Regions from separate parts of the Shimazuella sp. NTD250 genome, predicted to be linked through region 4. Evidence: riboswitches for the same ligand, from Rfam matches in the RefSeq annotation. Region 4 holds a riboswitch; each other region holds the start of a gene.
What was found. Region 4 has a riboswitch for S-adenosylmethionine ahead of AC5WOF_RS12430 (methionine ABC transporter ATP-binding protein). Riboswitches for the same ligand answer to the same signal wherever they lie in the genome.
Positions count from the first base shown of each region.

Region 1 (2,202 bases), on a different contig from region 4:
TGGTGCTGCAACCGTAACAATTTTTAAATGCTTGGGATTAGAAGCTATTGCTTCCATCAGACCTTTTCCATTAGCTCCCATCACCTTTGCTGCTTCTATCACTCCAGCATCTACTTCTAATAAAGAACTTTCTACTAAGCGTCCGAAATAAGGCGCTGCATAAAAAATCAATGGTACAATAGCAGCTGCTGTACCGATTGATGAGCCTGTTACCAATCGTGTAAAAGGGATGATCGTAACCAATAAAATAATAAAAGGAACGGATCGAAAAATATTGATGATTGCGTTGAGAATCGTGAAAAGCGTTCTGTTTTCTAATATATGTCCTGGCCGAGTTACAACCAGCACCACTCCCAATGGAAAACCAATCAATATGGAAAAAACAAGCGATACGAAAACCATGATGAACGTTGCAATTGTTCCATCTACTAACTGCGGCCAAAAAACCGCCCAATCAAACGCCAATTGATGTCACCTCTTTCACTAGTACTTGATGCTGTTGTAAATATTGAATAATGTCTTCTGTTACCTTCCAATCACCTTGAATACTTCTTAATAAGTCTCCAAAAGGTTTCCCTTGTAATTCTGTAATACTACCCTGCAAAATATTGATATCGGTTTGAAATTTCCTTATTGCTTCTGCAATAAGTGGTCTCTTTGCGTTTTCACCAGTAAATACAATTCGTAAGATTTAATCCTGTTTTTTCAAGGATTGGCGGACACTTTCTGGTAGTTCCTGTCCAAAAATAGTACGAACAAATCGCTGTGCTGTTTCGGACTTTGGATTGGTAAACACTTCATAAACCGTTCCTTGTTCCACAATTCTCCCTTGATCAATCACTGCTACGCGGTCACACAGATTTCTCACCACATCCATCTCATGAGTAATCAACAAAATGGTGATCCCATAGTCTGTATTCACCTTTCAAAGCAAATCGAGTACTGATCTCGTTGTATCAGGATCTAAAGCAGAAGTTGCCTCATCACACAACAAGATATGGGGATCAGTAGCCAAAGCCCTAGCAATACCTACCCGTTGTTTTTGTCCACCTGACAATTGCCCAGGGTAATGTTCAGCCTGATCTGCTAAACCAACAAAGGTAAGAAGCTGCATTACTTTTTCTTCTACTTCTTTACGCTTTTTTCCAACTAAATAGAGAGGCAATGCGACATTGTGAAAAACTGTTTTGGACTCTAGCAGGTTAAATTGCTGAAAGATCATACCAATTTTTCGACGAGCTTCCCTTAATTTTTCAGATGACAGAGCAGCCAATGCGACACCATCTACTATTACTTCACCTGTGGTTGGTTCCTCTAACAGATTGACAGATCGAATTAACGAACTTTTCCCCGCTCCACTCACCCCCACTACCCCATAGATCTCTCCTTTTTCTATATGTAGAGACACTTCTTTCAGTGCTTCCACTGGTGGCGATCCAGGGTAGATTTTGCTGATATTACTCAATTCAATCAAATTCCATACTCCTAGTAAAAATATTACATCCCAATAGATGGATAAATCGTAGAAAAACAAAAAAAGCCTCTTGCTATTCATCAATAGAAAGAGGCTTTTAAACTAAGGAATATCCGCTCATTTAAATAACTCTTCCTATCTCCCAAGCAAACTTGCTTGCAGGAATTAGCACAGTATCGTAAATGATCTGTTGCTGAGATATCAAAGGGCCGGTCCCTCCATCTCTCTAGATAAGAAGTTAATATTTAATTGAGGTCATTTTATATTTAAATACATAGTAAGTCAATAGAATTTTAAATATTAATCAATAAAGGGTATAATGCTTATTTTCTCCTTAAATCGCTTAACCCAAAAGAAAATAGATATCTCTAATGAGATGTCCAACCTCCATCGATAACTAATTCGGTACCTGTAGTAAATCTCGATTCATCTGAAGCTAAATATAAGACTCCGTAAGCCACATCATTTGATTCACCTAAAAAAGGGAGCGGTGTAACGGATTCAAAATGTTTTCGAATCCCTTCATTAGCAAGCAAATCTTCCGTCATTGGTGTATGTATCATTCCTGGATAAACAGAATTTACCCGTATATTGTACTTGGCATATTCGACAGCAGCACTTCTGCTAATCGCTCGAATCGCCCCTTTTGAAGCAGTGTATGGATTGACTCCACCAGCTATTAAACCTGCAACTGAAGAAATATTTATGATCGAACCACCACCTATTTC
Region 1 is NZ_JCAJZS010000007.1:71,248-73,449, reverse strand. It holds gene AC5WOF_RS16200 (MetQ/NlpA family ABC transporter substrate-binding protein) at 1-402, opposite strand, end outside; partial or broken gene AC5WOF_RS16195 (methionine ABC transporter ATP-binding protein) at 455-1,474, opposite strand; SAM riboswitch class I at 1,607-1,711, opposite strand; gene AC5WOF_RS16190 (SDR family NAD(P)-dependent oxidoreductase) at 1,843-2,202, opposite strand, start outside.
Region 1: it holds a riboswitch for S-adenosylmethionine, as region 4 does, so the genes downstream of both, AC5WOF_RS16195 (methionine ABC transporter ATP-binding protein) here and AC5WOF_RS12430 (methionine ABC transporter ATP-binding protein) in region 4, are expected to answer to the same signal.

Region 2 (2,202 bases), on a different contig from region 4:
AAAACGGTTTACTCTATGTTCCTGATTCAGAAGATCCTGTGTTTTATGTGAAAAAAAGCGTTGTTCGTGCAACAGAGGAAAGTTCTATTGAAGTGGAGCCATTAGGGAGAATGAGAACATTAGGAGAGCGTATACAGGCTCGTTTTGGTAAACCTAATACATTAGGATTGGAACTTGATGTGTTACCTTATCAGTTAGGTGTTCGTTATCAGCAGATGCTAGATACAGAAATCAAAGACATCTCTCCTATTATTCGCTTGCAGCGTGCAGTAAAATCAAACTACGAGCTAGCGCAGATTCAGCAGGCTGCTATATTAGTAGATGAAGTTATTCAACAATTGCCTGCTTGGATATCAATAGGTATGACAGAAGTACAATTAGCAGCGAAAATGGAGCAATATTTACGAGTACGTGGAAATATAAATCTCAATCGAATGCGAGGTTACAACCAAGAGTTGTCACTGGGGATGGTAGCTTCTGGTGCGGCAGCAGCAACCCCGACTTATTTTGATGGTCCTGCTGGCGGCTTAGGATTGACAGTTGCTAGTCCACAAGGTGCAAGTTTCAAAAAATTAGCTCAAAACGAACCAATTTTACTCGACTTTAGCACAGTAGTAGAAGGCTATATGATTGATCAAACTCGAATAGCTGTCATTGGTACACTTGAAGACGATCTGGTACAAGCATATGAAGTAAGTCGAAACCTTTTGCGTGCTGTAGAACAGTTAGGAAAACCAGGAGTTACATGGGAGAGTTTATATCAGCATGCTTTAAAAATAGTGGAAGATGCTGGTTTACAAGCTCATTTTATGGGATTTGGGGAAGATCAAGCGAAATTTTTGGGACATGGAGTAGGTTTGGAAATTGACGAGTTCCCCATTTTGGCAAAAGGATTTCAACAACCCTTACAAGAGAATATGGTCATTGCAATCGAGCCTAAATTCACGTTTCCTGGCAGGGGTGTTGTCGGAATAGAAAATACATATGTCGTCAAAAGTAATGGATTAGTATCTCTATCCATTTCTAGCGAAGATGTCATCACTATTTAAAAAGGCTTTGACTGCAAGGAAATAGTATTTTTAACCCAATAACTAGACATCCAATCATGGATAGGGTTGTAGCTGCCTATCCATGATTTCTATAGATAGATGATTATTTCACCAACATTGATAGAAAAGTAATATATATGATAAAATTAGTTTGATAAAAATAAATAAATATTATATTTAAAGATTTTCTCTTATCAAGAGTGGCGGAGGGACTGGCCCGATGAAGCCCGGCAACCAATTGATCTTGATCAATAAGGTGCCAAATCCTGCAGGAATTCCTGGAAGATAAGAGAAGAAGCGGTGTCGAAAACCAGCCTCTTCTCTTAGGAGAAGAGGTTTTTTATGTGAGGAAATGGGTCAGGAGGATGAACAAATGAAAAAAATGGAGACGGAATTAGCGCAGATAGGCTGTAGAAAGGAACCGAAGACAGGAGCTATTAATTTTCCAGTTTATTTTGCAACTGCTTATGAACACGTTGGTGGGGTAAGTACAGGTTATGACTATACGCGGACAGCTAATCCGACCCGAGATGTGCTGCAAGAAAGCATTGCAAGATTAGAACAAGGAGATGAAGGTTTTGCTTGTAGTTCAGGAATGGCAGCCATTCAAACGGTAATGGGATTGTTTTCACAAGGAGATCATTTGATCGTCTCTCTTGATCTTTATGGAGGAACTTATCGATTGTTTGAAGAAAACCTTCGACGCTTCGGTTTGGACTTCACTTATGTAGATTTGCGTAATCTTGAGGATGTAGAAAGTTCCATCCAGGCCAACACACGAGCTATTTTTATCGAAACACCTACCAACCCATTGATGCAGGTCGCTGATATACAAGCGCTTTGCAGCCTAGCTCGCAGACATCAGATCATAACTATTGTGGATAACACTTTTTTGACCCCATACTACCAACGTCCGATTGAATTAGGTGCTGATATCGTCATTCATAGTGCAACGAAGTATTTAGGTGGTCATAATGATGTACTCGCTGGTCTGATCGTGACAAAAGGATCTGAATTATCAGAGCGTGTAAGATACTTGCATAACGCCATAGGGGCAAGTTTAGGACCTCATGACTGCTACTTGTTGATGAGGGGGATGAAAACACTCGCTTTACGGATGGATCGTCATGAAGAAAATGCTCTACAGTTAGCA
Region 2 is NZ_JCAJZS010000002.1:500,456-502,657, reverse strand. It holds gene AC5WOF_RS07415 (M24 family metallopeptidase) at 1-1,049, shown strand, start outside; SAM riboswitch class I at 1,238-1,341, shown strand; gene AC5WOF_RS07410 (aminotransferase class I/II-fold pyridoxal phosphate-dependent enzyme) at 1,423-2,202, shown strand, end outside.
Region 2: it holds a riboswitch for S-adenosylmethionine, as region 4 does, so the genes downstream of both, AC5WOF_RS07410 (aminotransferase class I/II-fold pyridoxal phosphate-dependent enzyme) here and AC5WOF_RS12430 (methionine ABC transporter ATP-binding protein) in region 4, are expected to answer to the same signal.

Region 3 (2,202 bases), on a different contig from region 4:
TCGATCCAGATCTAAAAGAGTCTTGGGAACAGCGAAAGACACAAGTATCCAGTTGGCAAGAGACGTTAGAAGAAGGAGAAGCAAAAATATCCGAACAATCTGCTCAGCTCTCCCAAAATGGATTTACGTTTGCTATCCAAGGAATCGATCGTTATCTTCAAGTGGAAAAAGGAATTGCCCCGAGATACACGATATGTCATGGTCGGGTTCATCCTTCTAATGTACTCACAAGTGAGGAAGGATTGTACTGGATCGATTTTGACCATGCTGCGCTAGATACACCCATAAAAGACCTTGCTACTTTAATACATCGATATCCAGAGGAATCTCCCGCAGAAATACTAGCAGCCTATGAACAAGAAAATAAACTATTGCCGAAAGAAAAAAGACTTCTAGCTGTCTTTCTCTCCTATCCCGAACGATTGGTTCGTGCGGTAGACAGACAAGAAGAATTAGTAGACGTTTCAAGTGAATATGCCCATATCCAAGAATGTCAAAAACTAATCAAAAAACTATGGCCGGCAAAGAAGAAGTCAAGGTCCAAACCAAAACGAAATCGATAATCCTAACGAGGGAAACCTCGTTTTTTTATGCCAAGAGGACGGGCTAGTATATATTCAAACATTATGGAAAACATAGGTAATGATTTGAAGTATCTAAAATCGGAGGATTATAGTATGGATAAAATGTGTATGAATATGATGATGATGGTCATGATGGAGGATATGATGGGAAAAATGAGAATGATGACCATGATGATGGACAAAATGAAAGAAATGAACATGATGCCAGAAATGGACATGGATATGATGATGAACAAAATGCAAGAGTCAGATGAAATGATGACAAAAATGATGAGTATGATGCGAACAATGAAAGAAAAATCGATGTAGTTATTTACAATTAAAATAATTACATATATAATCAACAACAAATCAACCAAAACGAAAAAAATCGAAGGATCTCTTATCAAGAGAGGTGGAGGGATTGGCCCTATGAAACCTCAGCAACCTCAGTCAACAGACTGTATGGTGCTAAATCCAACAGAGTAGAAACTCTGAAAGATAAGAGGAGGACCTTTCTAACCAGAAAACCTCTTCTTAAAGAGGTTTTTCATTTGTTAGGGAGGTAAAATCATGATTCAGTTAAAAGAAACTTGGATAAACGATTATTTAGACTTGTATTTATATGCAAAAGAAATCGGCGATCAAGAATGGCAAGCTGAAATTTTACAAAAACTGAATTTCACAGACAAAGATTTATTTCTCTATCATTTATGGGCACAATTCGATGCTATAAATACGCAGTTGTTGTTAAGTTATCAACAACTAAGAAGTGCATCGGATGCTTTTGAACAGGAACAACTATGGGAGAAAGTATGGAGTTTAAAAATGGAACGTATTACCTTGTCCCGAAAAATTCGTTCTTTTTGGTAATAGAGAAATATGGTTGTGAAACAGCTGAAGTCAAAAACAAGATGAAAATGAAATAGATAATACATACGAGGGAAACCTCGTTTTTTATGTGAAGATGTGGAGTGTTTGTTTCATTTTCTGACATTCGTACTTCCCTTTACTTAAAAAAGAATAGCCTCCTAATTACCTCAAACGACCAGTATGTTCCACATCTCACTCAATAGACGAAGATGTGGGATTTTTTACGTTTGAGTCTTTGAATATAACATTCCGTTGAGCAAGTTTGATAGGAAATTCCTAAATCATAGAAATGATGATTCTTTTTTACCCTTTGTCCACATAAATTGAAATAAAGGATAGTGGAAAAGGATGAAGAGACGTGAAAGCGCTATTGGTTACGCACAAAAAACGCTTATTCATTATATTTTCAATTGCACTGTTTGTACTGATCGCGTTGCTCGGTCGTCTTACTTTTGTGCAGTTGGTACAAGGGCCTTGGTTGACAGGGAAAGCGGAAAATCTTTGGGGCAGGGATATTCCCTTTGCGTCAAAGCGTGGACGCATCTTGGATCGCAATGGGGAATTGATTGCGTATAATATCAGTTCGCCTTCGGTGATGGTCGTACCAGCTCAGATCAAGGATAAAGATGGAACAGCTTATAAACTAGCAAAAATATTAGGTGTGCCAGAAGAAAAGATTTTGCCGTTTGTAAAGAAAAGACAGCTTATCGTTCGGATTAATCCCTATGGGAGAAAAATATCAGAAGCAAAGGCAGAAGAGATTCAG
Region 3 is NZ_JCAJZS010000002.1:366,958-369,159, reverse strand. It holds gene AC5WOF_RS06730 (phosphotransferase) at 1-563, shown strand, start outside; gene AC5WOF_RS06725 (hypothetical protein) at 678-893, shown strand; SAM riboswitch class I at 964-1,071, shown strand; gene AC5WOF_RS06720 (hypothetical protein) at 1,137-1,436, shown strand; gene AC5WOF_RS06715 (stage V sporulation protein D) at 1,795-2,202, shown strand, end outside.
Region 3: it holds a riboswitch for S-adenosylmethionine, as region 4 does, so the genes downstream of both, AC5WOF_RS06720 (hypothetical protein) here and AC5WOF_RS12430 (methionine ABC transporter ATP-binding protein) in region 4, are expected to answer to the same signal.

Region 4 (2,202 bases):
AACTCGAGATGATCGCCGGCATTGCTTCTGGCAGGAACACACGCAATATAATCGTGAAAGGACCTGCACCCATTGCTTCTGCTGCTTCTACTACCCCACGATCAATTTCCCGGATAGCAGTCTCCACCATTCGAGCAAAAAATGGTGCCGCACCAGCAATCAACGGAATGGTCGCTGCCGTTGTTCCAAGTGATGTACCTAAAATCCATTTCGTAACTGGAAATAAAAATAAGATCAAGACGATAAAGGGTACAGCACGAAAAATATTTACAATAAAGCCTAAAACCTTTTGTAACCATCTTTGTTCCCAAAACTGACCTCGATCTGTAACTACTAATAAAACACCCAAAGGTACACCGATCAATGCTGCAAAAAAAGTAGAAATCGCAACCATCCACAATGTTTCCTGTGTTCCTTGAATAATGAGGTTCCAATCCAGACTAGGAGACATTTCGATTCCCCCCTTTCTTAGGTGTTAGACCCAAAAAAGATTTGGTTACCGTGTGCTCAGGGTTGGAGAAGACATCCGCTACTTTTCCTGTTTCCACAATGCGGCCAGCCTCAAGGACTGCAACTTGACTGCAAACTTTTTCAACAACAGACATTTCGTGTGTAATAAACACAAACGTAATACCTGTCTCCTGATTAATTTCTTGAATTAATTGTAAGATGGAGTCTGTTGTCGCAGGATCGAGTGCAGAGGTGGCCTCATCACAAAGTACGATCTCTGGATGATTTGCGAGTGCTCTAGCAATTCCCACACGTTGCTTCTGCCCACCACTTAATTGTGAGGGATAAGCATTTTTCTTGTCTGTAAGTCCGACACGTTCTAACAATTCTTCTACACGAACCTTGATTTCAGACTTCTTCTTGCCCACAATTTGCATTGGGAACGCGACATTTTGAAATACTGTTCGAGATGATAACAAATTAAAATGCTGGAAAATCATTCCGATCTTACTGCGAAGCTGACGTAATTCCAACTTGTTCAGATCCGCGATATTTTTCCCCTTTAGCAAAACATCGCCTTCAGTTGGTTGTTCTAATCCATTTATCATTCGCAGCAAAGTACTTTTACCTGCTCCGCTATGACCAATAATCCCAAGCATTTCTCCTGTCTGTACTTCTACAGACACACGATCAAGTGCTGTTACTTCAGCATATCGTTTGGAGACGTTTTGCAACTGGATGAAACTCAATTTCAAAGCACCTCCTAAAATAATAAAAATCCCTTTCCGCATAGATGCAAAAAGGGATATATTATCATATCGCCTTCTCTCATCTGCCAGAACTAAAATTCTGTAGGAATTGGCACCTTTCCTTAACGGATGGTTGCCGAGGTATCATAGGGCCTGTCCCTCCACCTCTCTGGATAAGAGAACTACATATCAAGTTAACTTTATTATAATGGATAAAAATATAAAAATCAACATGGAAATATAAAGAATAAGCATAGAAACCTATTCCGATTTCAAGTGATCAACCAAAATGTTTGTAAATGCTAAATCATTTTTAACTACATAAAAATAGAACAACAGATTACTCGGATTACCAATACTAGAAAATATCTGTCCCCTGCGCTATGGTAACCACGGTGAACATTTTTATTTCAAATCAAACATTATTCTGAAATAATATAAGCCAAATTGTAATAATGACATATGATATTACCCCAACATTACAGTTCATTTACATTTCCCCCCAAATCCTTTAAACCTCACACATTTTGAATATAATAAAGACATCAGATCAAAACGGAGGTGTCTTTGATGCAATACACAGTGGTAGGTAAGTTTTTCTGGTTGGGAGTTATGAATGCAGTGTTACTCAGTATTCCGATGTGGGGTCTTATCTACTTGGCGCTAAAAAGCATTTTTTAGACCCTGTGTAAAAAAATCAGGACACTTATATAGAATGAATCAAAAACCGGGAATCCTTTAAAGATACTCGGTTTTTGTATTCTGTTGAAATAACAGGCCTATTGCAACAAGAAAAAAAGGGAATACAATGTAGGTACAATTTAGATACAGGAGGGATGAGAATGGGCGTTACAAACGAAGAACTATATGAGCTAATTGACAAATTGGATGAGAAAGAAAAAGAAAGTTTATATAAATTCCTTCGCCCTTGGTCTAAACGCAAACAACCAACAATAAATGAAGTAAAAGCTTATTGGAACATGATCGATCAATTAGAACCGGA
Region 4 is NZ_JCAJZS010000004.1:302,533-304,734, reverse strand. It holds gene AC5WOF_RS12435 (methionine ABC transporter permease) at 1-451, opposite strand, end outside; partial or broken gene AC5WOF_RS12430 (methionine ABC transporter ATP-binding protein) at 483-1,241, opposite strand; SAM riboswitch class I at 1,276-1,379, opposite strand; gene AC5WOF_RS12425 (hypothetical protein) at 2,042-2,202, shown strand, end outside.